Regions from separate parts of the Mesorhizobium sp. M0052 genome, predicted to be linked through region 3. Evidence: riboswitches for the same ligand, from Rfam matches in the RefSeq annotation. Region 3 holds a riboswitch; each other region holds the start of a gene.
The links. A riboswitch is a leader RNA that binds a small molecule or an ion and turns the genes downstream of it on or off. The one in region 3 is predicted to bind thiamine pyrophosphate.
Positions count from the first base shown of each region.

Region 1: linked by a shared signal. The riboswitch ahead of NKJ77_RS25235 (YkoF family thiamine/hydroxymethylpyrimidine-binding protein) and the one ahead of thiB (thiamine ABC transporter substrate binding subunit) in region 3 are both predicted to bind thiamine pyrophosphate.
Region 2: linked by a shared signal. The riboswitch ahead of thiC (phosphomethylpyrimidine synthase ThiC) and the one ahead of thiB (thiamine ABC transporter substrate binding subunit) in region 3 are both predicted to bind thiamine pyrophosphate.

Region 1 is NZ_JAMYUS010000021.1:115,734-123,146, forward strand. Features, by position in the region: gene NKJ77_RS25220 (ABC transporter substrate-binding protein) at 1-280, opposite strand, end outside; gene NKJ77_RS25225 (ABC transporter ATP-binding protein) at 277-1,059, opposite strand; gene NKJ77_RS25230 (ABC transporter permease) at 1,056-1,898, opposite strand; gene NKJ77_RS25235 (YkoF family thiamine/hydroxymethylpyrimidine-binding protein) at 2,154-2,762, opposite strand; TPP riboswitch at 2,753-2,865, opposite strand; gene NKJ77_RS25240 (hypothetical protein) at 3,223-3,474, shown strand; gene NKJ77_RS25245 (DUF2934 domain-containing protein) at 3,618-3,857, opposite strand; gene NKJ77_RS25250 (hypothetical protein) at 3,950-4,165, opposite strand; gene NKJ77_RS25255 (DUF1236 domain-containing protein) at 4,264-4,593, opposite strand; gene NKJ77_RS25260 (hypothetical protein) at 4,935-5,237, opposite strand; gene NKJ77_RS25265 (hypothetical protein) at 5,399-5,725, shown strand; gene NKJ77_RS25275 (hypothetical protein) at 6,141-6,362, opposite strand; gene NKJ77_RS25280 (heme-copper oxidase family protein) at 6,627-7,034, opposite strand; gene NKJ77_RS25285 (hypothetical protein) at 7,188-7,413, opposite strand, start outside.
Region 2 is NZ_JAMYUS010000035.1:13,297-20,709, forward strand. Features, by position in the region: gene NKJ77_RS30355 (L-aspartate oxidase) at 1-1,188, shown strand, start outside; gene nadC (carboxylating nicotinate-nucleotide diphosphorylase) at 1,188-2,069, shown strand; gene NKJ77_RS30365 (hypothetical protein) at 2,118-2,318, shown strand; gene NKJ77_RS30370 (hypothetical protein) at 2,309-2,494, opposite strand; partial or broken gene NKJ77_RS30375 (IS256 family transposase) at 2,838-3,889, opposite strand; gene NKJ77_RS30380 (DUF309 domain-containing protein) at 4,319-4,858, opposite strand; gene pmtA (phospholipid N-methyltransferase PmtA) at 5,018-5,614, shown strand; TPP riboswitch at 5,797-5,913, shown strand; gene thiC (phosphomethylpyrimidine synthase ThiC) at 6,017-7,413, shown strand, end outside.
Region 3 is NZ_JAMYUS010000013.1:162,220-169,632, forward strand. Features, by position in the region: gene NKJ77_RS19180 (ABC-F family ATP-binding cassette domain-containing protein) at 1-1,539, opposite strand, end outside; gene NKJ77_RS19185 (thiamine diphosphokinase) at 1,541-2,200, opposite strand; TPP riboswitch at 2,363-2,477, shown strand; gene thiB (thiamine ABC transporter substrate binding subunit) at 2,521-3,528, shown strand; gene thiP (thiamine/thiamine pyrophosphate ABC transporter permease) at 3,778-5,385, shown strand; gene thiQ (thiamine ABC transporter ATP-binding protein) at 5,382-6,116, shown strand; gene NKJ77_RS19205 (M48 family metalloprotease) at 6,477-7,413, shown strand, end outside.

The DNA of each region.
Region 1 (7,413 bases), on a different contig from region 3:
GCTGGGTAAACAGGCCGACGCCGGCAATGCCGAAATCGGCGATGCGGTTGGCGACCAGCGTGCCGGCGCCAGTATCGCCATAGGGCAGGATCTCAACATCGAGCCCGGCCTCGTTGTAGAATCCTTTGTCGCGGGCAACGAACAGGCCGACATGGTTGGTGTTGACCGTCCAGTCGAGCGCGACGGTGATTTTTTGCGCAGCCGCATGAGCGCGAGAGGCAAGCGGCAGTCCGGCAGCCAGCGTCAGCAGCAAAGCCTGCCGGCGTGTGAATTCGGTCATGAAAAACTCCTTTGAGCGGTCTGCGGAAACAAGCCCCGGTCAGTCCCGGGATTGAGCAGCGTGTCGAGGATGTCGGCTTCGAGCGCGGCGGCCTGGCGCGCGGCATCGCTGCCGGTGGTGCGCGGGCGCGGCAGCGGCACGGCAATCTCGCCGATGATGCGGGCCGGCCGCGCCGACATCAGATAGATTCGATCGGAGAGGTAGGCGGCTTCGCGCACGTCATGGGTGATCAGCAGCGCGGTCCAGCGGTGGCGCTGCCACATGCCTTCCAGCCAGCGCTGCATACCCGCGCGGGTCAGTGCATCCAGCGCGCCAAAGGGCTCGTCGAGCAGCAGCATGTCGCGCTGCTGCACCACGGTGCGCAAAAGGGCGGCGCGCTGGCGCATGCCGCCGGAAAGTTCCGCCGGCCAGGCGCGCTCGAAGCCGGCAAGGCCGAACTCGGCAAACAACGGCGCGACGCGTTCGCGCGCCGCCTTGCGGCCAAGACCCTGCACTTCCAGCCCCAGCGTCACATTGTCGATGACGCGCCGCCACGGCATCAGCGAGTCGCGCTGCGGCATGAAGGCGAAGGGGTTGCCCTGCATTGGCGCGCCGTCGAAGCGCATGTCGCCCTCACCTTTCAGCGCGCCGGTCAGCAGCTGGAACAGCGTCGACTTGCCGGCGCCGGAAGGGCCGAGGATGGAAACGAACTCGCCGGCCGCGACATGAAGCGAAATTCCGGCGAGCACCTCAAGCGCGCCGAAGTTCTTCCTGATGTCCCGGAGTTCGAGCCGCGTCATTGGCGGTTCTCTTCTGCAGCTTCAACCTTGCCGTCGCGGCTTTCGCTCCCTGCATTCTCCCAAGGCATGGCGAAGCGCTGGACGAGCACCGCAATGGCGAACAAGACAAGCGTGAGCGCGGCGCTGACGGCGACCGCGGCGAGCACCAGATCGGGCCGAAAGTTGTTCTTGGCATTCAGCATGTAGATGCCCAGCCCCTTCGCCGCCCCCGCATATTCGGCGAAGATCGCGCCGACCACGGCGTAGGTGATGGAGATGCGCAGCCCGGCGAAGAAATAGGGCAGCGCCGAAGGCAGGCGCGCCAGCCAGAAGATACGCCAGCGCCCTGCCCCCATGGCGGCGAGCATCTGCGAAATCTCCTTGCTGGTCGCAGCAAAACCTTCGACCAGCGCGACCATCGTCGGGAAGAAGGTGACGAGCGCCACAAGCAGGATTTTTGGCATCAGCCCGAAGCCGAACCACAGTACGATGAGCGGCGCAATCGCGACCAGCGGCAAGGTCTGGCTGACAATCAGCAGCGGAAACAGCGCGCGGCGCAGCGGGGCCAAGAAATCGACCAGCGCCGAAAGCATGAAGGCAGCGACCAACGAGCAGGCGAAGCCGGCTGATGTGGCGCGGATGGTGGGCAGCGTGTTCTCGGCCAGGGCGGCGCGATGCTCCCAGGCCTGCTGCAGCACGCGCGACGGCGCCGGCAGCATGATGGGGGCAGCGCCGCCATAGCGGGCGTAGAGTTCCCAGGCCGCGAGGAGCAGGGCGAAGGCGCAGGCGGCGGGGATGGTCTTGGCGATGGCTGCGGCTAATCTCCCCCCTCGAGGGGGAGATGTCGCCGAAGGCGACAGAGGGGGTCGTCTCGCATAGAGCGCCCACGCCTTGCCGATGCGAAAAGGACGTCGGCGCTCCACGCGGTGGGACCCCCTCTGGCCTGCCGGCCATCTCCCGCTCAAGGGGGGAGATTCGTGGGCATCGCGGTCTTCGCCAATCGCCAATGGCTCCCCTCCTCTTTGTGCTGAGGGGTCAGAGGCATCTCCTCCACGCAATGGGTCAGATAAACCAGCCACGGCAATATCCTCGAGGAACGACGCTTGAGCCACGGCTCAGACCGTGCTCGGGCTGTTCGCCAAGATCGTGATGTCGAGGGTGACGTGGCCGGCGCCGGGGCCGAAGCGGCAGAAGGCCTCGTTGAGCGTGGCAAACACCGCACCGGCATCGCCACGCAATTTGGTGCAGAAGTTCTTTGAGCGCTCAAAGACGCCGGACTGTTTCAGGAAATCGATGCAGCCGTAGATCTCGTCCATATGGTCGCCCGTGCCCATAACGTAGAGCGAGAACTGCGCCGCCACCGGCTGGCCGGTCGACGGCGTGGCCTGGACAGCGCGGATCGCGGCGATCTTGCGCTCGTCCAGCGGAATGGCGGGGCCGCCGGTCTCGTCGGAGCGGCAGATCGGATCGTCGGGCTCGCCCGGACAGCCGCGCGAGACCGCCGCCGAAAGCACGCAGTGCTTGCCGCTTTTGGCCGCCGCGACGAACAGGTCGCGCATGGCGGGAAACAGCACCTCGGGCGGCCCGACCATAAGGGTCGAGATGTCATCGGTTTCGATCCGCAGCCGGTCGCGCCAGGGATCGAGCGCGCCGAGCGCGCCGAGGATGACGCCGACGAAATCGTCGGTCATGGGATAAAGGGAAATCTGTGCGCCTGAAAACATCGCCCGCCTCGCTCCGCTGGTATTATCCAGATCAGCTTTAGGGTCCGAAGGCTTGCCGCCCTCATCTCAGCCCCGCCGATACGGAGCACCCCTGTGGATGGGCGGGTTAAAGCACCGTTCGCGGCATTGGGGAAGCCGTTTGTTGAGGCACTGCGGGAAAGTGTTTTGGGCCAGACGTGCCGGGCGCCCGGGCGTTAACAGACGACTCGTCAGTTCGTTGCGTTATCGTCCCAACCGTACGAAATTGGCTTGACGCTCATTCGTACATAAAGTACGATATCTCTTTTCGCAGAGAGGAATGTCCTTGAACACAGCGAACCATGTTGCCTTCGCCGATCTCTCTCGGCCTTTGCTGTCACCCCCGTCGTTGCCGCCGCCTTTGTTGCCGCCGCCTTTATTGCCGCCCCCTTTGTTGCCCTTGTCATTCGATCAGTGCGAACGCCTCGCCGGGGCCTGGCGAATGGCCAGCCAGGACATCGCCGACGACATCCGCTTCATCCGCCAATATCTGAAAGTCGTTGCCGAGAAGGACGAGAGGCTGTCGACCGGCACCCTTGTTCACAGCCGCGCCTATGTCGAGGCCTGCGCCGGCTGGCTGCCACAGACCGTGACGCGCTATCTGCGCCACCTGCGCCAGATCACCGAATGCGAACTGGCCATGACAGCTGCCGGCATTCGCTTTGCGCTGTCGAGTTATGCCTGGGAGGCATGAGGGCGCCTGTCGCCAAACACAAGGAATTGCGCTGCCCGTCGCAGGCGCAATTCGTCAGGTTGAGAGGCTCGGGCGCGCCTGAACGGCGGGCGCCAAGGATGGCCCGGCCAGCGAATTCCGGCCTTGCTTTATTTCGACTGGCCTTATTTCGATTTGGCTCTGCCGGAATTTGCGGCGGCAGGCTTCGCTGCCTTTGGCTTGGCGGCTGCCTTGGCGGGCTTGGCGTCAGCTTTCTTCGCCGCCTTTTTTGGCTTGGCGACCGCGCCATCGACTTCAGCCGTGGCCTGCTCCCAGTGTTCCTGATGCGCGCCTTCAGGCCGGCCGGCCTTTTCCCAAATCTCGTGCGCGCGCTGGCGAATGCGGTCCTGTTTGTCGTCCGTCACTTAAGCCTCCGTGGTTGGGTCCGGTCGGTTGGTCCAGATTCCACGAAAACATTAGCCGAAAATTCGACCGGCGTCTTGAGTGACGAGACATCTCAGCGCGGGTCGGAAATCACCGCAACGCCGAGCAGCGCCGCTTTCTTGACGATCAGCCCCGCGAGGTCGGCATCCGAACGATCGGTGCCGGTGCGCTCCCGCAGGAGCGCGATCGCTTCCTTCATAGATAACAGCGCCGTGTTGCGCTCGGCCAGCAACTTGTCGCAACACGCCGCAACATTGGCGGAGTTCGGGGTCTCGACATGCGGCAACATGGCAATTCTCCTTTCATCATCTTCGTCATTCGGCCCTGCCGCCCTTTTGGGAAGAACGACAGGGCCGTATCACCGATGAATGGTTAGGTTGTCGAGCGTTACTCGACCACCTCGACAATCCTGCGCGTGCTGGGGTCGACCAACACGGTATGGTTGTCGACGACGGCGTATCTGTACTGAACGTCGGGAACCTCCTGCAGCTCGACAGTGTCAGGCAAGGCAGTGCCGACATTCAATTCGACGCCGAGCAGATTGACCGAGGCAAGCGGATGTTTCTTTACGTACTGGTGCACGACCGTGCGCTGTTCCGGGGTGATGATCACCTGCTGCTGTGCCGGCTGCGTGACGATCACCTCGTCGGCGGCGGCAATGCCGATACCAGCGATCATGGCGAGCCCGGCGACGGCGGGAATAAGGATGGTTTTCATCTTCGTCTCCTGTCGTTGTTGGCGAGCTCCGCCGTGTTCCCGCATGAGGCGAAAACAGCGCAGATCGAGGTGGCGGGCTCCTGGAGGCAAACGCAGCCGGTACGGTCTTGTTCCGCAAGCGGAGACTAAATTGATCGGCTTCCCGGTCATGCCAGCAGAACCCGCACCCGCAAGATTCGCATTGAAGCACAATCCCTCAGGAGACCTTCGACATGGATGATGCACGGCTCCAATTCCGGTGGCGATTGCGGCCGGCGCCGGCATTGATCCGGTGACCGCGTCGCCCGGCCAAGATCGGAACCGACCGCCTTCGTGCCACGCCGTGAAGTTTCAAGCAAAGGTCATTGCTTCGGCGGCTGCGCAGGCACCTCGCCAGGCTTGATCACCGGCGTCTTGCCCTGATCCGGCGGCGGCTGCGTCATACCCTGGTCACCACTGGGCGGCGGCTGCAGCACGCCGCCGCAGGGACCGAGCGTGCTGGTCGATTCGCCGCCGCCATTGGCGACCGGCGGCTTCCGAGCATCGTCCTGAGGCTGCGCCTGGCAAGGCGCGGCAGGGCCGTGCTGGTCGCTATTGTCCTGCGCGGCCGCCGGGTCGACCAGCGCCAAGAGCAGCACGCATGGGATGAGGGGGAAAGTCTTCATGGTCCAGCTCCTCTGGATTCATCTCCTTGGCAAAGCAGACTAGTCCTTGGCAAAGCAGACTGGCGGCAATTGGTTCCACTGAAGCTGGAGTGGTTGCTGGAACCTGGCAGCCGGAAGTGAGTTCCACCTTCTCGACGCTAAGCCGCCCAGAGGAGGCAATCATGGAACGAAACAGAAAACCCAATGACGAGGTCGAGGCGCCACCGAGCAAAAACGATGCCCGCGACAGGATCGCCAATGATGAAGTGGAAGCGCCGACGCCGGGTCGGCAGGATTGGGATGCGCTGCGTGGCGCAACGGTCCTGCCCGACGGAGCAGATGAGGAAAGCCTGCCGGACACCACCGGTGTCGAGAAGGAAGGCGAACTGCCCGAGGAGGATGACGACAACCCCTACCAGGACAGTGACGATGCCTTGCCCGACGACGCCGAGGAAGCCGCCATTGGTCACGACCTGGCGAGGCGCGGCGGCCCGTTCGACGACGTGTAAGGCAGCGACCGCGGACTTTCGAGAGGTTTCCCGGGACGTCCACGCCGTCACCAGTTGGACCAAGTATGAGCTGAAGGCGATGCCGGAGCATCGCGATATTTCGAAGGATCCGGCTGGCCGGATCCTTCGTTTAAGGCGCCTTGGCGGTTTGGCTTAGCCCTTGTGGTCAAGGGCTGGACGGCGACAATCTCGGCACCTTCGACAGCCGAGAAGCAGCCGAGAAGCAGCCGAGAAGCACGAACGCGAAGCACGAACGCGAAGCCCAATATTTCAAGCGCCGTCGAGGCCGCTCGCCTGAAATCTTCAAAGTGCGCAAGAAATCCCCGCCGCGGGCGGTGCAGACACGCTCCGGCATCGCGGCGCTGCGAACCGGGCCATCGACCGCCGGCACTTGAGTGCCGACGGGCTCTGACCTTCAATTCGACCCGGGATCGCCGAGCGCCTCGGTGACGAAGGACGCCGCGATCAGGTCGTCGGCGTCGAGGCGTAGGGAGCCTTCGACACCTCCCATGATGGCTGCGACCTTCTGGAAGGTCTGCATCTCGTGTTCAGTAACGCTGGCGTCTCGCATCCTGGCTTTCAGATCGGCGATGCGTCGGCCCAGTGAGGCCGACGTTCCGATTTCTCTTTTCGACATGGTGGCCTGCTCCTCCCCCAACCCATGCTGTGGACGTACTCAAGTCTGCCTATATAAGGCAGCGCGAATACAGTCGCCGCAACGCGCGATATCTGGGAAGGTTCCGACGCCAAATAGTCACGAAATAATACGTGGTGGGACTCGGGTATGTTAAGCGCCGACGCGGCGATAGACACCGCAGCCAGCGGCTGCGGCCATCGGCCTGGCCAACCCGTGTCGCGGGTCGCGAATGCGGGTCGGACTTTGATCGCCGCGCGCGAACAGTCAGCGAGAGGCCGGAACCACGCCGGACACCGAGCGCGCCGTTTCGGGCGAAAACACCACGAAAGCAAAAACCAGAACGGCAGCGGCGATAATGAGCGAGCCGCCGGCGACGATCGGTTCAAGCGCCGGGTTTCCCTGCAGCATCACGTACAGCGCCGGCAGCATGATCACCAAGCCGAGAGTGTAGAGCCCGTAGTGGATCATGGCGACGCGACGCGCCGCCTTTTGCGGATTGAGCGCGTAGTAGCCGCCGAAGATGGCGCTCGTCACCCAACCGAGCAGATTGATATGCGCGTGCGCCGGAAAAGCGGCGTGGTCGCCCGAGATCGCCATCTGCAGGCCGGCCGCAATCCCCAACATCAGGAACAAGATGGCAGTTTTGAAAAAGAGTTCCGAAATCCTCGGCATGTCATTTCTCCCCCTATGCGGTCTGCGACCGCTTGCGTCCTGGAGAATACACCCACGCGCAGAAATTTTCCACGCCGCGCTTATGGGCCATGCCTGCACAGCTTTTTGCACGCTGTTCGACTTTTCTGGCTGCCACAACCCGGCGCCGCCCCGCTACGGCGTCAGCAAGATGTCGGCGCCCGCTCGCTCGTCGAACACCACCGCGCAGCCGCGCCCCAGCGCCACTGCCGACAGCGCGTTGGCCACCGTCTCGTCCGGCGATACGAAATCACCGGTCAGCACTCGCAACTCCTCCACCGCCCTGGCCATTGACACGCAGTGCCCGGCAACGCGATCGCTCGTGCAGGCGTCAATGACGCTGACGAGGTCGATCATCTCG
Region 2 (7,413 bases), on a different contig from region 3:
GCAGCGCATTCCCGTCGCCGGATCGTCCATGCCGGGGGTGACTCTACGGGCCGCGAGCTTGTACGCGCGCTCATCATCGCTGTGAGGCGAACGCCTTCGATCACAATTCTGGAAGGCATGGAAGCCCGCCGGCTCATTGTGGAAAATGGGGCGGTCAGCGGCGTTGTGGCGGCAAAAGGTGGACAGGCGATTATATTTCCGACGCGCCGCGTGGTTCTTGCGAGCGGCGGTATCGGCGCCCTGTTCAGAGACACGACCAATCCGGCCGGCTCATTCGGGCACGGCCTGGCGCTCGCCGCATGCGCCGGTGCGGAACTCGCCGATCTGGAATTCATCCAGTTCCACCCGACGGCGCTCGACGTTTCGCAGCGGCCGATGCCGTTGGTGAGCGAAGCGGTTCGCGGCGAAGGCGCAGTGCTGATCGACGAGTGCGGGCACCGCTTTCTGTGCGACACGCCTGGCGGCGAACTGGCATCGCGCGATGTCGTGGCTCGGGCCGTGTGGCAGCAGCTTGCCACCGGACACCGTGTTTACCTTGACGCCCGGCAGTCCCTTGGCCCCAGATTCGCCAAGCGCTTCCCAGCTGTTGCCCGGCATTGCCGGGACGCCGGAATCGATCCGGCAGTCGAGCCCATCCCGGTGCGCCCGGCGGCACATTATCACATGGGCGGCGTGGCCGTGGATGCCGCGGGCCGCAGCACGGTGCCGGGCTTGTGGGCTTGCGGTGAGGTTGCCTGCACCGGTCTGCACGGGGCGAACCGGCTTGCCAGCAACTCGCTGACCGAGGCCGTGACGACCTCGTTGTGGGTCGCGCAAAGCGTAGCTGCCGCTCCTGCAGGCTGGCAGTGGCCAAGGCTTGTCGCAACGTCACCCCCGCGGCCCGACCCCTCCTCCGTCCGCCACGCGGTCTCCAATGGGCTCGGTGTTATACGGGACGAGCAAGCACTATCCGACACCGTGGAAACGCTGCTGCCGATCGCGGTTCGCAACACTGCCGCTTCCGATCCCGCCTTGATCGCGCTGATGATCGCGGTTGCGGCGCTTCGGCGCCAGGAAAGCCGCGGCTCGCATTACAGGTCGGACTTCCCCACACGCAGCGCGCAGGCCCGGTCTTCGCGCTTGACCTTCGCCTCAGCAATGACGGTTGCGGCCGAACTTATTCTGCGGCCCGCGGAACGGAGTGCCTGATGACGTCACCTCCACCCCTTCCCGGGATCGTGATCGAGCCGATCGTGCGTAGCGCTCTACTTGAGGATCTGGGCAAAGCCGGTGACCTTACCAGCGATGCGATTATACCCTTTGACTGCAAGGCCGCCTTTGCGTTCAGAGCCAGGCAGTCTGGCGTTGTTGCCGGTCTTGATCTGGTAGCCTACGCTTTCATGCTTGTTGATCCGTCGATCGACATACGTTTTGGACGTCTGGACGGCAGCAGGATCGCGGCGGGTGAAACCATTGCAAGGGTGAGTGGACCGGCGCGGGGAATGCTTGCGGCCGAGCGTACAGCGCTCAATTTTCTCAGCCATCTCAGCGGCATTGCGACGGCTACGGCCGAGATCGTCGAGGCGGTGCGCGGTCAGAAAGCACGGATCGTCTGCACGCGAAAGACGACGCCCGGCCTACGCGCGCTGGAAAAATACGCTGTGCGCGCCGGCGGCGGCGCCAACCACCGCTTCGGGCTGGATGATGCCGTGCTCATTAAGGACAATCACATCGCCATTGCCGGCGACATCCGCACGGCCATTGAGCGGGCGCGCGCCGCGGTCGGCCATATGGTCAAGATCGAGGTTGAGGTCGACACGCTCGACCAGCTCGAGATCGCGCTAGGCGCCGGGGTCGACGCCATCCTGCTGGACAATATGTCCGTCAAGCAACTGACCCGAGCGGTGGCAATGGTCGACGGCCGCGCGACCACCGAGGCCTCGGGTCGCATAACGCCGGCAACGGCACCAGCCGTAGCGGCAACCGGGGTCGACCTCATTTCTATTGGGTGGCTTACGCACAGCGCGCCAATCCTCGACATCGGCATGGACGTGCCTATCGAAGCATGCATCCAGAAGCATCTGAACTGAATAGAGCGCGCTCCATATAGGAGCAATCTGCGGAAGTGGGAACGTACGATGATCGACAAGGGATTGAGATCCGACCGGGCCAAGGCGCTTGCCTTCATCAGCGCAATGCTCAGCGAACTGAATCAGATCGCGGGGTCTCACAGGCTGCAGTTCCTAGGATACCTTCTGGAGATGGCGTATATCGAGTCGTACGACATGGTCCGCAAAGAGCGCTCCCACCATCAAAGCAAGGCCATAGATCAGGGATAGCCCTGCTGAACTGAGCGCTGCGGCAGCTTCAAATCTGACCCCGGCACTTCTATTTCCGCAAAAAAGACGCGCAGTGCTCCAGCGCGTTCACGGGCGGTTGGACTGCAAAAACCAGTTGGAATATTTGACAGCGCGGAAGGATCACGATTTGCTCTCCAGTGCGCGAGCAACGACATGGATTCGATCTCCTTGTTTCGAGAAATGGTCGGACTGTTTCGCACAACTGACATCAGTTTCGGTTGAGTGGATTCGAGTGGGTCTAGTGGCCCCTCACTGAGGCCCTATGCGAAATCCAAGGCCAGCGGATAAACCAAAAAGTCGTGTGACACGCCAATTGCATCGAGGAGGATTCGCGTTGCCCTTGTACGAGCCAATGCTTCGCCACCTGAAATCGCGCGAAGTTGTGTGCGTCAAGTTCTGCAAAATGGCGTGGCATCGCGGTGACGTCGACGTGTCCGTCGCGCAGCCCCCGTGTTTAGCTGGGCGGCGGACATGACGGTGCTCAGGCGGCCAAGGCCCTCAGGCTCTCCTCTTGTGCTCACGCAGATGATCCATGTTGAGATAGCGGGTCGCCGCGAGCCAGTTCTCGTGGATCTCGACCGTCAGCGCCCGAACCAGCCGCAGATAACTCTGCGGGTTGGGGAAGATGCGCACGACCAGGGTGCGCCGTTTGATCTCCTGGTTCAGCCGCTCCAGCATGTTGGTCGATTTCATGTGCTTATGATGGGCAAGCGGCAGCCGATAGAAGCTCAGCGTCTCCTCGATGTTGTCCTCCACCCAGTTGACCAGCTTCGGATATTTGGCCTGCCATTTGGCAATCCACTGCGCCAGGTCGCGCTTGACCTCGGCAAGGTCGCACGGTCGTAGAACCATCTGAGTTCCATCAGGCAGTCGTCGTCGACCTTGCGCGGCACATAGTCGAGCGCGTTTCTGAGGAAGTGCACGTAGCAGCGCTGCCAGACCGCCTCGGGCAGCACTTCGCGGATTGCCGCCCTGAGCCCCGGATGGTCGTCGGAGACGACGAACTCGACGCCGGCGAGCCCGCGATTCTTGAGTCCCGTCAGGAACTCGCGCCAGCTCGAATGGCTCTCCCGGTTGGCCAGCTCCACGCCCAGAACCTGGCGCCGGCCCTCCCAATCCACGCCGATCGCCACCAGCACCGCCTGGCTGGCGATCACGCCCGCCTCGCGAGCCCGCTCGTAGCGCGCGTCCAAAATGAGATACGGATAGCTTTCCTCGAGCCGCTGCGTGAAGAACGCCTTGAGCGCCTCATCCAGCCGCATCGTCGCCTCGCTCACCGTCGAGGCCGAGAAAGAGTGGCCGCACAATTCCTCCGTCACCGCCTTCACCTTGCGGGTCGAGACGCCCTGCACGTACATCTCGACCAGCGCCGACACCAATGCCTTCTCCGAGCGCTGGTAGCGCTCAAACAACTCCGTCGAGAACCGGCCAGCCCGATCCTGCGGAACGCGAAGCTCCAGCACCCCGACCCGCGTCACCAGCTTGCGCTCGTAATAGCCGGACCGGTAACTCGTCCGCTCCGCCGCCCGCTCCCCTTTCTCGGCCCCGATCGCTCATCTCGGCTTCAAGAACCTCCTGCACGACAGTCTGCAATGCCTGGCGAAAGCCGTCCTCATCCGACAACAGCAACGCTTTCAACTCGCCTCTGCTCAGTCTAACTTCTCGATTGGTCATGGCACTTCCCCTTTCCACGGGAATCGGTGATCGTAACGTCACCACCGTGCCATGGCCGCTTTCGCCTCAGCGCAACGACCGTTCTCTCTCCAAAACTTTTTGCAGAACCTTCAGCACACTATCGTCGATTGGCTACGAGCGCGACCGGTCAGCCCCCGCCCCTCGAGACCATCGACATCGAAGCGGCCGCGAGTTGCCTATAAAAGATTACTGCACTCTTTGTTTGTGACGCATGCGGGTGGTGAGCGGTTTTCAAAGGCCCCGTTTCCTGCTGACCAAGTTAGCTTGGACCACTGAATTGCCGATCAAACGCTCTCGGGTACTGGTGCGAGTATGAAATCAAACACGGGCTCAGGCTGGGCAGGCTTTGGCTCCCGCAGAACAACCGGGTAAGCTACGACCGCTTGGGCATGTGCAGCGAGCGCGGCAGGTGTCATCCCGAGCGCTTCCTCAAACAGGCCGCCCGGCACTCTCACCATCTGACGAAAAAGCCCTGCAGCTCTTGTCGCATGGCGCGCCGCTGCGACCCGCTTGCCCTCGCGGATCTTCACGCCGGCCGCCGCCAACAGGATCAGTCCCTTGAAGAACAGGCGGTGCTGAGCGCTTTGTTTCGCAGCCTGCCAGAGAGGCTCCCAGGCTTCATGGGCTTCCCAGTAGTAGCCGTGATTGAAAAGGTCGATTCCCCATAGAAACACATCTGAGCCAAGCGCTTCGCCAACGGCGACGGTCACCGGATCTGATCGGTAACTGTGGCCCAAGGGATCACGCACCGGATGTGGATATTTGCCGGGCAGATACGCATAGCTCGGGAAACTTTTTTCGGGCAGCAGGCGAGGGCGAAACATAGGCCCAACAAACATGAAAGTGCGTTAAGGGGCAATTCATGCTGACCGCGTCGTGACAGGCAAGCAGTCTTAACGGGCTTGTAAAGGGTGGCGAGATTGGCCAAAACGCGCTTTGCCAAATTCATGACGTTGGGTAAGCGGCTGACGCAGGGAGAAGATATGATTTTGCGACTGAAGGAGCGGCTCGGCAAAAGGTTTGAGGAAGAAGTCCAATTCTTCAAAGGCTGGCAAAAGGACAAGAAGGGCGTGGGAGCCCTTATTCCCACTTCGGTTTATGCGGCACGCCGGATGGCAAGCGTGGTGAACCCACGGTCAGGATTACCGATTCTGGAGCTTGGCGCGGGAACCGGTGTCATCACAAAGGCGATCCTGGCTAGGGGAATCAAGCCGCGCCAGCTGGTTTCAGTCGAATATTCCAGGATTTTCTACGACGGCTTGGTGCAACGCTTCCCGAATGTGGACTTCAGATTGGGCGACGCATTTGCGCTGGACGAAGCTCTGGGTGAGCGCAAAGGTGAACAGTTCGATTGTGTTATAAGTGCAGTCCCGCTGTTGAGCTTTCCAATGCAACAGCGTGTCGCGCTGGTTGAGGATCTGCTTGCCCGTATTCCTGCCGGCCGGCCCGTGATTCAGATCACATACGGACCTCTGTCGCCGGTGATCAAGATGCCAGACCGTTACGTGGTTTCCCACTATGACTTCGTCGTCCGCAACATACCGCCGGCACAGCTCTGGACTTATCGTCGAGCAGTCTAGCCAAATGTGGACGGTTTCCTTCTCTGAGGGTTCCGCTGAGTGGTGGCCTTGCACCCAAACAGGATGTGGAACAGAGCAGGGGCAGATGCCAGATTGCCAAGAAGACGACGCGGTCCTGGTTTGATTTGACAGTGGGCGGGCCAAATGCGCTTGACAAAGCCGCGCCGGCCCGTTCAACCTGAGGCATTCACCAGGGGAGTCCCGGCAAGGGGCTGAGATACTGCTGGCTTTCGCGGCGCAGTGACCCGTTGAACCTGATCCAGTTCATACTGGCGTAGGGACGGTGCAAGCGCTTTGCGTGAGTTCACGCCCGAGGTCCTGTTTCGGCAGGTCGACAGAAGCGTCTTTTCATCCTTCCGGCACAGAACTGGGTCTCCAATGCATGAGCAAAGGAGCCTCAAGATGAATGCCCTCACCCCAGCCGTTTCAACGGGACCGCTGCCCGCCTCACGGAAGATCCACAAGCCCGGCACCATCCACCCGCAGATCAAAGTGCCGATGCGCGAAATCTCCGTCCATCCGACGGCCGGCGAGCCGCCCGTCACCGTCTACGATCCGTCCGGCCCCTACACCGACCCGGCTGTCGACACCAGCATCGAAAAAGGCCTGGCCCGACTTCGCCACGAATGGATTTTGGCGCGCGGCGATGTCGAGGGCTGTGACGGCCGCCATGTCCGGCCGGAGGACAACGGATTCGCGACGGGCGAACGCCTGACGCCGGAATTTCCCATCCGCCACCGACCGCTCAGGGCCAAGGCAGGCAAGGCGGTGACGCAGCTTGCCTATGCGCGCGCCGGCATCATCACACCCGAAATGGAGTTCGTTGCCATCCGCGAGAACCTTGGTCGCGAGATCCTGCGCGGCAAGCTTGAGCGCGACGGCGAAGCTTTCGGCGCGACGCTGCCCGATTTCGTCACGCCCGAATTCGTGCGTGACGAGGTGGGGCGCGGACGGGCGATCATTCCCGCCAACATCAACCATCCCGAGAGCGAGCCAATGATCATCGGCCGCAATTTCCTGGTCAAGATCAATGCCAATATCGGTAACTCCGCCGTCACATCGTCGATGGCTGAAGAGGTCGAAAAGATGGTGTGGGCGATCCGCTGGGGCGCCGATACGGTGATGGACCTGTCGACCGGCCGCAACATCCACAACATCCGCGACTGGATGGTGCGCAACGCGCCGGTGCCGATCGGCACGGTGCCGCTTTACCAGGCGCTCGAAAAGGTCGGCGGCATTGCCGAGGATCTAACCTGGGAGGTCTACCGCGACACGCTGATCGAACAGGCCGAGCAAGGCGTCGACTATTTCACCATCCACGCCGGCGTGCGGCTGCATTACATCCCGCTGACGGTCGACCGGGTGACGGGTATCGTCTCGCGCGGCGGCTCGATCATGGCCAAATGGTGCCTGCACCATCACCGGGAAAGCTTCCTCTACGAGCACTTCGCGGAGATCTGCGACATCGCCAGAGCCTACGACGTCTCCTTCTCGCTCGGCGACGGCCTTCGTCCCGGCTCGATCGCCGATGCCAACGACGCGGCGCAGTTCGCCGAGCTGGAAACGCTCGGCGAGCTGACGCAGATCGCCTGGGCGAAGGATTGCCAGGTGATGATCGAAGGGCCCGGCCACGTGCCGATGCACAAAATCAAGGCGAACATGGACAAGCAACTCGCCGTCTGCGGCGAGGCGCCGTTCTATACGCTTGGACCGCTGACGACCGACATCGCGCCGGGCTACGACCACATCACCTCAGGTATCGGCGCCGCCATGATCGGCTGGTTCGGCACAGCCATGCT
Region 3 (7,413 bases):
CGCATCGCTGGCTTCGGCCTTGGCGCGCGCCTTGCGGTCGTCGAGCCGGGTGCCGCCGCGCTGCGCCAGCATGTCGGAATAGCCACCGGCATATTCGATCCAGCGGCCGCCTCCGTCCGGGGCGATGATGCTGGTGACGGTGCGGTCGAGGAAGTCGCGGTCGTGGCTGACCAGGATGACCGTGCCGGCAAAGCCGGCGACAAGTTCCTGCAACAGTTCCAGCGTCTCCATGTCGAGATCGTTGGTCGGCTCGTCGAGCACCAGAAGGTTGGCCGGCCGCGCCAGAACACGCGCCAGGAGCAGCCGCGCCCGTTCGCCGCCGGACAGCTCGCGCACCGGGGTGCGCGCCTGTTCCGGCTTGAACAGGAAATCCTTCATGTAGGACACGACATGGCGCTGCTCGCCATTGATGACGAGGTTTTCGCCGCGCCCGTCCGTGAGATACTGCGCCAGGGTCTCGGCCGGATCGACCGCCTCGCGCTTCTGGTCGAGCGTGGCGATTTCCAGATTGGTGCCGAGCCGCACCGAGCCGGCATCGGGCTTCATCTCGCCGGTAAGCATCTTCAACAGCGTCGTCTTGCCGGCGCCGTTCGGCCCGACAAGGCCGACGCGATCGCCGCGCTGAATGCGGGTCGAGAAGCCCTTGACCACGGTCAGGTCGCCAAAACTCTTCTCGATGTTCTTGGCCTCGATCACCAGCTTGCCGGATTCGGCGGCGTCGCTGGCCACCATGGTCGCCGAGCCCTCGGCGCCGCGATGGCCGCGAAAACGCTGGCGCATGGTCTGCAGTTCGCCCAGGCGGCGCATGTTGCGTTTGCGGCGAGCCGTCACGCCATAGCGCAGCCAATGCTCCTCGCGCACGATCTGGCGGCCGAGCTTGTGCTGTTCGCGCTCTTCCTCTTCCAGCACAAGGTCGCGCCATTCCTCGAAATGGCCAAAGCCCTTGTCGAGGCGGCGGGTCTGGCCACGGTCGAGCCAGACGGTGGCGCGCGAGACGCGTTCGAGGAAGCGTCGGTCGTGCGAGATGACGATCAGCGCCGAAGACGTCCGGACGAGCTCCTCTTCCAGCCATTCGATGACCGACAAATCGAGATGGTTGGTCGGCTCGTCAAGCAGCAGAATATCGGGTTCGGGCGCCATGACGCGGGCAAGTGCTGCGCGGCGCGCCTCGCCACCGGAGAGATCGTTGGGGTTCTCCGTGCCGGCGAGGCCGAGATGCTCCATCAGATATGTGGCGCGGTAGGGATCGTCGGCAGGCCCAAGCCCGGCCTCGACATAGGCACGCACATTGGCAAAGCCGTCCATGTCGGGCATTTGCGGGAGATAGCGCACCGTTGCCGAAGGCTGGCGGAAGACCTCGCCGTCTTGCGGCTCGATCAGACCGGCGGCAATCTTCAGGAGCGTCGACTTGCCGGAGCCGTTGCGGCCGACGAGCGCGATCTTGTCACCGGCGGACGCCGTCAGTTCGGCGCCATCGAGCAGCGGCGTGCCGCCAAAGGTCAGTCTTATGCCGTCGAGGTTGAGAAGGGGCGGGGCCATGTCAGCTTTCAGGCAAGGGGTAGGGGTGGGCGAGCAGCAGCGCGCGGCCATGGCCGAGCGCGATTTCGAGGCCGCCCCCGGTCGTGTTGGACTTGACCTCGTTCGAGATGGTCAGCGACGAGCCGAACACGACCTCGACATGGTCGAGCGGCCACTTCGCGCCGGACACGGTGAGGCCCGAAAGATCGGAAAAGCCGAGCACCGAAAACAGCGTTCCGTCGGCATAGTCGAAGCCGGCCTTGCCAGGCAGCAGAGGGGCGCCTTCCTGCGCTCCGCTGGTCAACAGCAATTTTGTGCCGGCCTCGGCCAGCCGCAGGCTGAGCGCCAGATGGAGGAAGGCGTGGTCGGCGCGCTTGCCGCCGAAAGCGCCGGCCAGCACCAGGCTGGTGGCGCCGCGTCCCAATGCCGCCGCGATCGCCAGTTCGCCATCGGTCTTGTCCTTTTCGGGAGGAAACACCTCCCGCGGCACGGCGGCGAGATCGGCAGGCAGGTCCGCCGGCACGGAATCGAAATCGCCGACCCACAGCTCCGGCATCACGCCGAGCAGGCGGGCATGATCGATGCCGGCGTCGGCGGCGATGACGCGCGTGCCCGCGACCTGGCGGTCGAGCCGCGGCGTGCGGACGAGATCGCCGCCAAGCAGGATGGTGAATGTGCTCATATCCGCTGGCCCTTACCAGCCCCGCCGACGAAACGGAAGGCCGAGCGGCACCGTCACTCTTTGTTGGAGCATGATCTTTTTCCGGAAACGGATTCCACTTTCCGGGATCATGCTCGGGCAAACTTCCACTTGCGTGGCACCTTGGCCGGGCCTATGTGTCGAAACGCTCTAACGGGGTGCCGGACGCGATCTTCGCGGACCGGCTGAGAGGCAGTCTCGCCAACCCGCTGAACCTGATCCGGTTTGTACCGGCGGAGGGATTAGACGCTTCGGACAGCCCGACGCCTCAATTCCTTTCAACACGAATGAAGGAGGCGCCGATGCGCATGTTTTTGTCCCGTCTTGTCCCAGCGCTGGGGCTTGCTGTTTCGCTACTGGCAAGCTCTGCGTCCGCGCAGGAAAAACTCACGATCTATACCTATGAGAGTTTCACTGCCGACTGGGGTCCGGGCCCCCAGGTGAAGAAGGAATTCGAAGCCGAGTGCGGCTGCAGCGTCGACTTCGTCTCGGCGGCCGACGGCGTCGCACTTCTCAACCGCGTCAAGCTGGAAGGAGCCTCGACCAAAGCAGATATCGTGCTTGGCCTCGACACCAACCTCACCGCGGAAGCCAAGGCTTCCGGCCTGTTTGTCCCACATGGCGCGGTGGCTGAAAACAACGTGCCGGGCGGCTGGAGCGACGACACTTTCGTGCCCTATGATTATGGTTATTTCGCCCTCGTCTACGACACCGAAAAGCTGAAGAGCCCACCGAAGAGCCTGAAGGAACTGGTCGAGGGCGATGCCGCCGACAAGATCGTCATCCAGGATCCGAGGACGTCGACGCCGGGCCTCGGCCTGCTGCTGTGGGTCAAGTCGGTCTATGGCGACAAGGCGCCGGAAGCCTGGGCGAAACTCAGGGGCAAAGTGCTGACGGTGACGCCGGGCTGGAGCGAGGCCTACGGCCTGTTCACCAAGGGCGAGGCGCCGATGGTGCTTTCCTATACGACGTCGCCGGCCTACCACATGGTGGCCGAGAACACCGGGCGCTTCCAGGCGGCCTCGTTCGAGGAAGGCGAGTATCTGCAAATCGAGGTCGCCGGCATCACCACCACGGGCGCGAAGAATCCGCTGGCGGCGAAGTTCCTGGCCTTCATGACCGGGCCGAAATTCCAGGATGTCATTCCGGAGACCAACTGGATGTTCCCGGCCGGGAAAACCGACAAGCCGCTCAATCCGGCTTTTGATAGGCTGGTCAAGCCGGCGAAGACCTTGCTGTTCAGCCCGGAAGAGGTCGCGGCAAATCGCAAGGCCTGGGTGGATGAATGGCTGGCGGTGATGAGCAAGTAGGAATTCAGGATGGCGCTTGAACACCCCCCTCTGGCCTGCCGGCCATCTCCCCCGCAAGGGGGGAGATCAAGCGCTCAGAAGCTTTCGTCAACCTCCAACGCGGCGAGGATGGGGCGGGGAGCGAAGCTGCTAGTCTCCCCCCTTGCGGGGGGGATGTCCGGCAGGACAGAGGGGGGTGGGCGGGAACTCGACCTCCATGAAATATTTCCGTCAGCAGCCAACATGCGATGTAGGGTTGGATAGCACGAAATGCGTGCGCACTATCCCTCTGACCCCCGCATCACGGCCGGCATTGTCGCGCTTACGGCAATCGCGCTGCTGATCGGTGGCGCCTTCGCCGGCCTTATCCGCGAAGGCGCGCACGACCTTTCCGGCGCCGCGTCCGCCTTTGACCTCTATCTCCTGCGCGTTGTCCGCTTCACGCTCTGGCAGGCTGCGCTCTCGACTCTGCTTTCCGCCGTACCGGCGCTCTTCGTCGCCCGGTCGCTGTCGCGGCATCCGCGCTTCTTCGGACGCGGCTTCATCCTGCAGCTGTTCACTGTGCCCCTTGCCTTGCCGGCAATTGTCGGAGCGCTGGGCATACTGGCGCTCTATGGCCGCGCCGGTTATTTCGCCGCGATCGGTGGCCAGAGCTGGCCCGACATCTATGGGCTGTCGGGCATCCTCGTCGCCCACGTGTTCTTCAACCTGCCGCTGGCCACCCGGCTGTTCCTCGAAGCGCTGGGAGCGGTGCCGGCCGATCAATGGCGGCTGGCGAGCCAGCTCGGCATGGGGGCGAGGCCAGCCTTCCGGCTGATCGAGTGGCCGGTGCTGCGCGCCGCGCTGCCGGGCGTCGCCGGGCTTGTCTTCATGCTTTGCATCACCTCCTTCACCATCGTGCTGATCCTCGGCGGCGGGCCGGCGGCGACGACGCTGGAAGTCGCCATCTATCAGGCGCTGCGTTTCGACTTCGATCCGGCGCGAGCGGTGACGCTGACGGTGCTGCAGATCGCGCTGACTTTTGCCGTCATGCTGGCGCTGACGCGGCTCGGCGCCAATGTGACCGGCGACGCCAATTTGCCTGTCGCGCCGCGCCGCTATCACTTGGCCGGCAAAGCAGAAACAGCGTTCAACGCCGTCCTGATCGTGCTCGCCTTGCTGTTCGTCGCCGGACCAATGGCGGCCACCGTCGCGTCCGGCCTCGGCGCCGATCTCGGCCGGCTGGCGGGCGAGAGTGCCGTGCGTCAGGCGACCCTGACCAGCGCCGGTCTCGCCCTCTCGGCGGCGCTACTTTCGGTGGCGCTGTCGCTGTCGCTGATCATGGCTCGGCGGGCACTGTCGCTGCGCCGCCGGTCCAGTGCCCGTTCATTGCTCGAACATGCCACCGACACCGGCGCCGGCTTCGTCCTCGTCGTGCCGCCCATTGTCATCGGCGCCGGCTGGTTTCTCCTGCTGCGCACGGTCAGCGATGTCTTTGCCATCGCGCCGGTCATGGTCGTCACCGTCAATGCGGTGATGGCGATGCCCTTTGCCATCCGCGCGATGCGCCCGGCCTATGATGCGGCGAGCGAGCGCCACGAAAAGCTGTGCGCGCAGCTCGGCATTGCGGGCTGGAACCGGCTGCTTCTGGTCGACTGGCCATCGCTCCGGCGGCCGCTGGCCACCGGCTTTGCCTTCTCCATGGCGCTGTCGCTCGGCGATCTCGGCGTCATCGCGCTGTTCGGCAGCGATTCGGTGCAGACCTTGCCCTATCTCCTGCTGGCGCGCATGGGCAGCTATCGCACGGCCGATGCTGCCGGGCTGGCTTTGCTGCTCGGGGCGGTCTGCCTTGCATTGGTGGTCGCGGCAGACTGGCTGGGACGGGGAGAGAGATCGTGACGTCCGCTGTGGAGAAAGGCACGACTGTCCGGCTGGACAAGGTCTCGTTCAGCTATGGCGAAACGTCATTCCTGTTCGATGTCGAATTCGATACATCGAAGATCACCGCCATCATGGGGGCAAGTGGTTCGGGCAAATCGACCTTGCTCGATCTGGTGGCTGGTTTCGAGACGCCGGAGTCCGGTCGTGTGCTGATCGGCGGCGCCGATGTCGGCGCCGAGCCGCCTTCGGTGCGGCCGGTGTCGATGTTATTCCAGGAAAACAATCTGTTTGCTCATCTCTCGGTGGAGAAGAATGTCGGGCTCGGCCGCTCGCCATCGCTCAACCTGACCGACGCCGATCGCGCCGCAATCGCCGAGGCGCTTGACCGCGTCGGCCTGGCCGGCAAGGAAATGCGCCTGCCGCGCGAACTCTCCGGCGGCGAAAGGCAGCGCGTGGCGCTCGCCCGCGTTCTGGTGCGCGACCGGCCAGTGCTGCTGCTCGACGAGCCGTTCGCTTCGCTCGGGCCAGCACTGCGCGACGACATGCTCGACCTGGTGGCCGGCGTTCATGCCGAGCGGGCGATGACGGTGCTGTTCGTCACGCATCAGCCGGAAGACGCTCGCCGTATCGGCGAGCAGATGGTTTTTCTGGACAATGGCAGGGTTGCCGCGACGGGACCTGCCGCCGATTTTTTCGACGGCACTGGCCCTGAAGCGTTTCGGCGCTATATCGGCGCAAGTTCGGGCTGATCACGCGATATTGCCCGGAAGCGGACATAATTTACGACCAAACCGGCTACAGGTGATGTGGCGCTTGCTTGCCATGGTCCAGTCGATGTGGCTAGGTCCGCTTAGTACTGGTCCGGCACGAGCCGTGATTTGCCCCTACAGCGCCGCACCCGGCCGGATGCGTAAACGCTGTAGGTTTTTTGATGTGTGCAGGATTGCCAACGAAGACCGATTTTTCGCTGGCGCGGACCCCGGTCCAAATCATGCGCCGAGAGCTGAAGGAACGCCGTGCTGCCGACCGGCACTGACACTTTGAAACGCAGACCGCTGGTGCGCTTCCTCGCGCTGGCCGGCCTTGCCGTGGCGCTGGCCAGCTGCCAGATGTTCACGCCTCCCGAAGTGCAGGAATCCGGCTTCCAGCCTTCCGACAAGCCGATCACGGTCGACAATGTCGCCGCCAACAGCAAGCTTGCCGAACTGGCGAAGGCACAGCATCCGCGCATCCTTGCCACCTATGGCGGCGAATATTCCGATCCCAAGCTCGAGCGCATGGTGGCCAAGGTTGTCGGCAGCCTGACCGTGGTGTCGGCCAATCCGACCCAGACCTATCGCATCACCATCCTCAATTCGCCCAACGTCAACGCTTTCGCGCTGCCGGGTGGCTATCTCTACGTCACCCGCGGCCTGCTGGCGCTGGCCAATGATTCGGCCGAACTCGCCGCCGTCATCGCGCATGAGATGGGCCACGTCACCGCCAATCATGGTCTGCAGCGACAGCAGCTCGAGGCCGAGGAAGGCCTGGCGACCAAGGTGGTCTCCGATGTGCTGGGCGACAGCCCGACCGCCAAGCAGGCATTGATCCGCGGCAAGCTGAGGCTGGCGCAGTTCTCGCGCAACCAGGAGCTGGAGGCAGACGCCATCGGCATCAAGTCGATCGGCGAGGCGGGTTACGATCCCTATGCCGCCGGGCGTTTCCTGCAGTCGATGTCGGCCTATACAGATTTCCGCTCGATCAGCGGCGCCACCGACGCCAGCCTCGACTTCCTGGCCACGCACCCCAACACGCCGCAGCGAATTGATCTGGCGCAGCGTCACGCCCGCCAGTTCGGCGCGCCGGGCATCGGCACGCGCGACCGCGATTCCTTCCTGGCCGGGATAGACGGCCTGCTCTATGGCGACACGCCGGAAGAGGGCTATGTGCGCGGCCAGACCTTCCTGCATCCGGGCCTCGGCGTATCGTTCACGGTGCCCGACGGCTTCATCATCGACAATTCGGCAGCGGCGGTGACGGCGACCGGTCCCGGCGACATGGCGATCC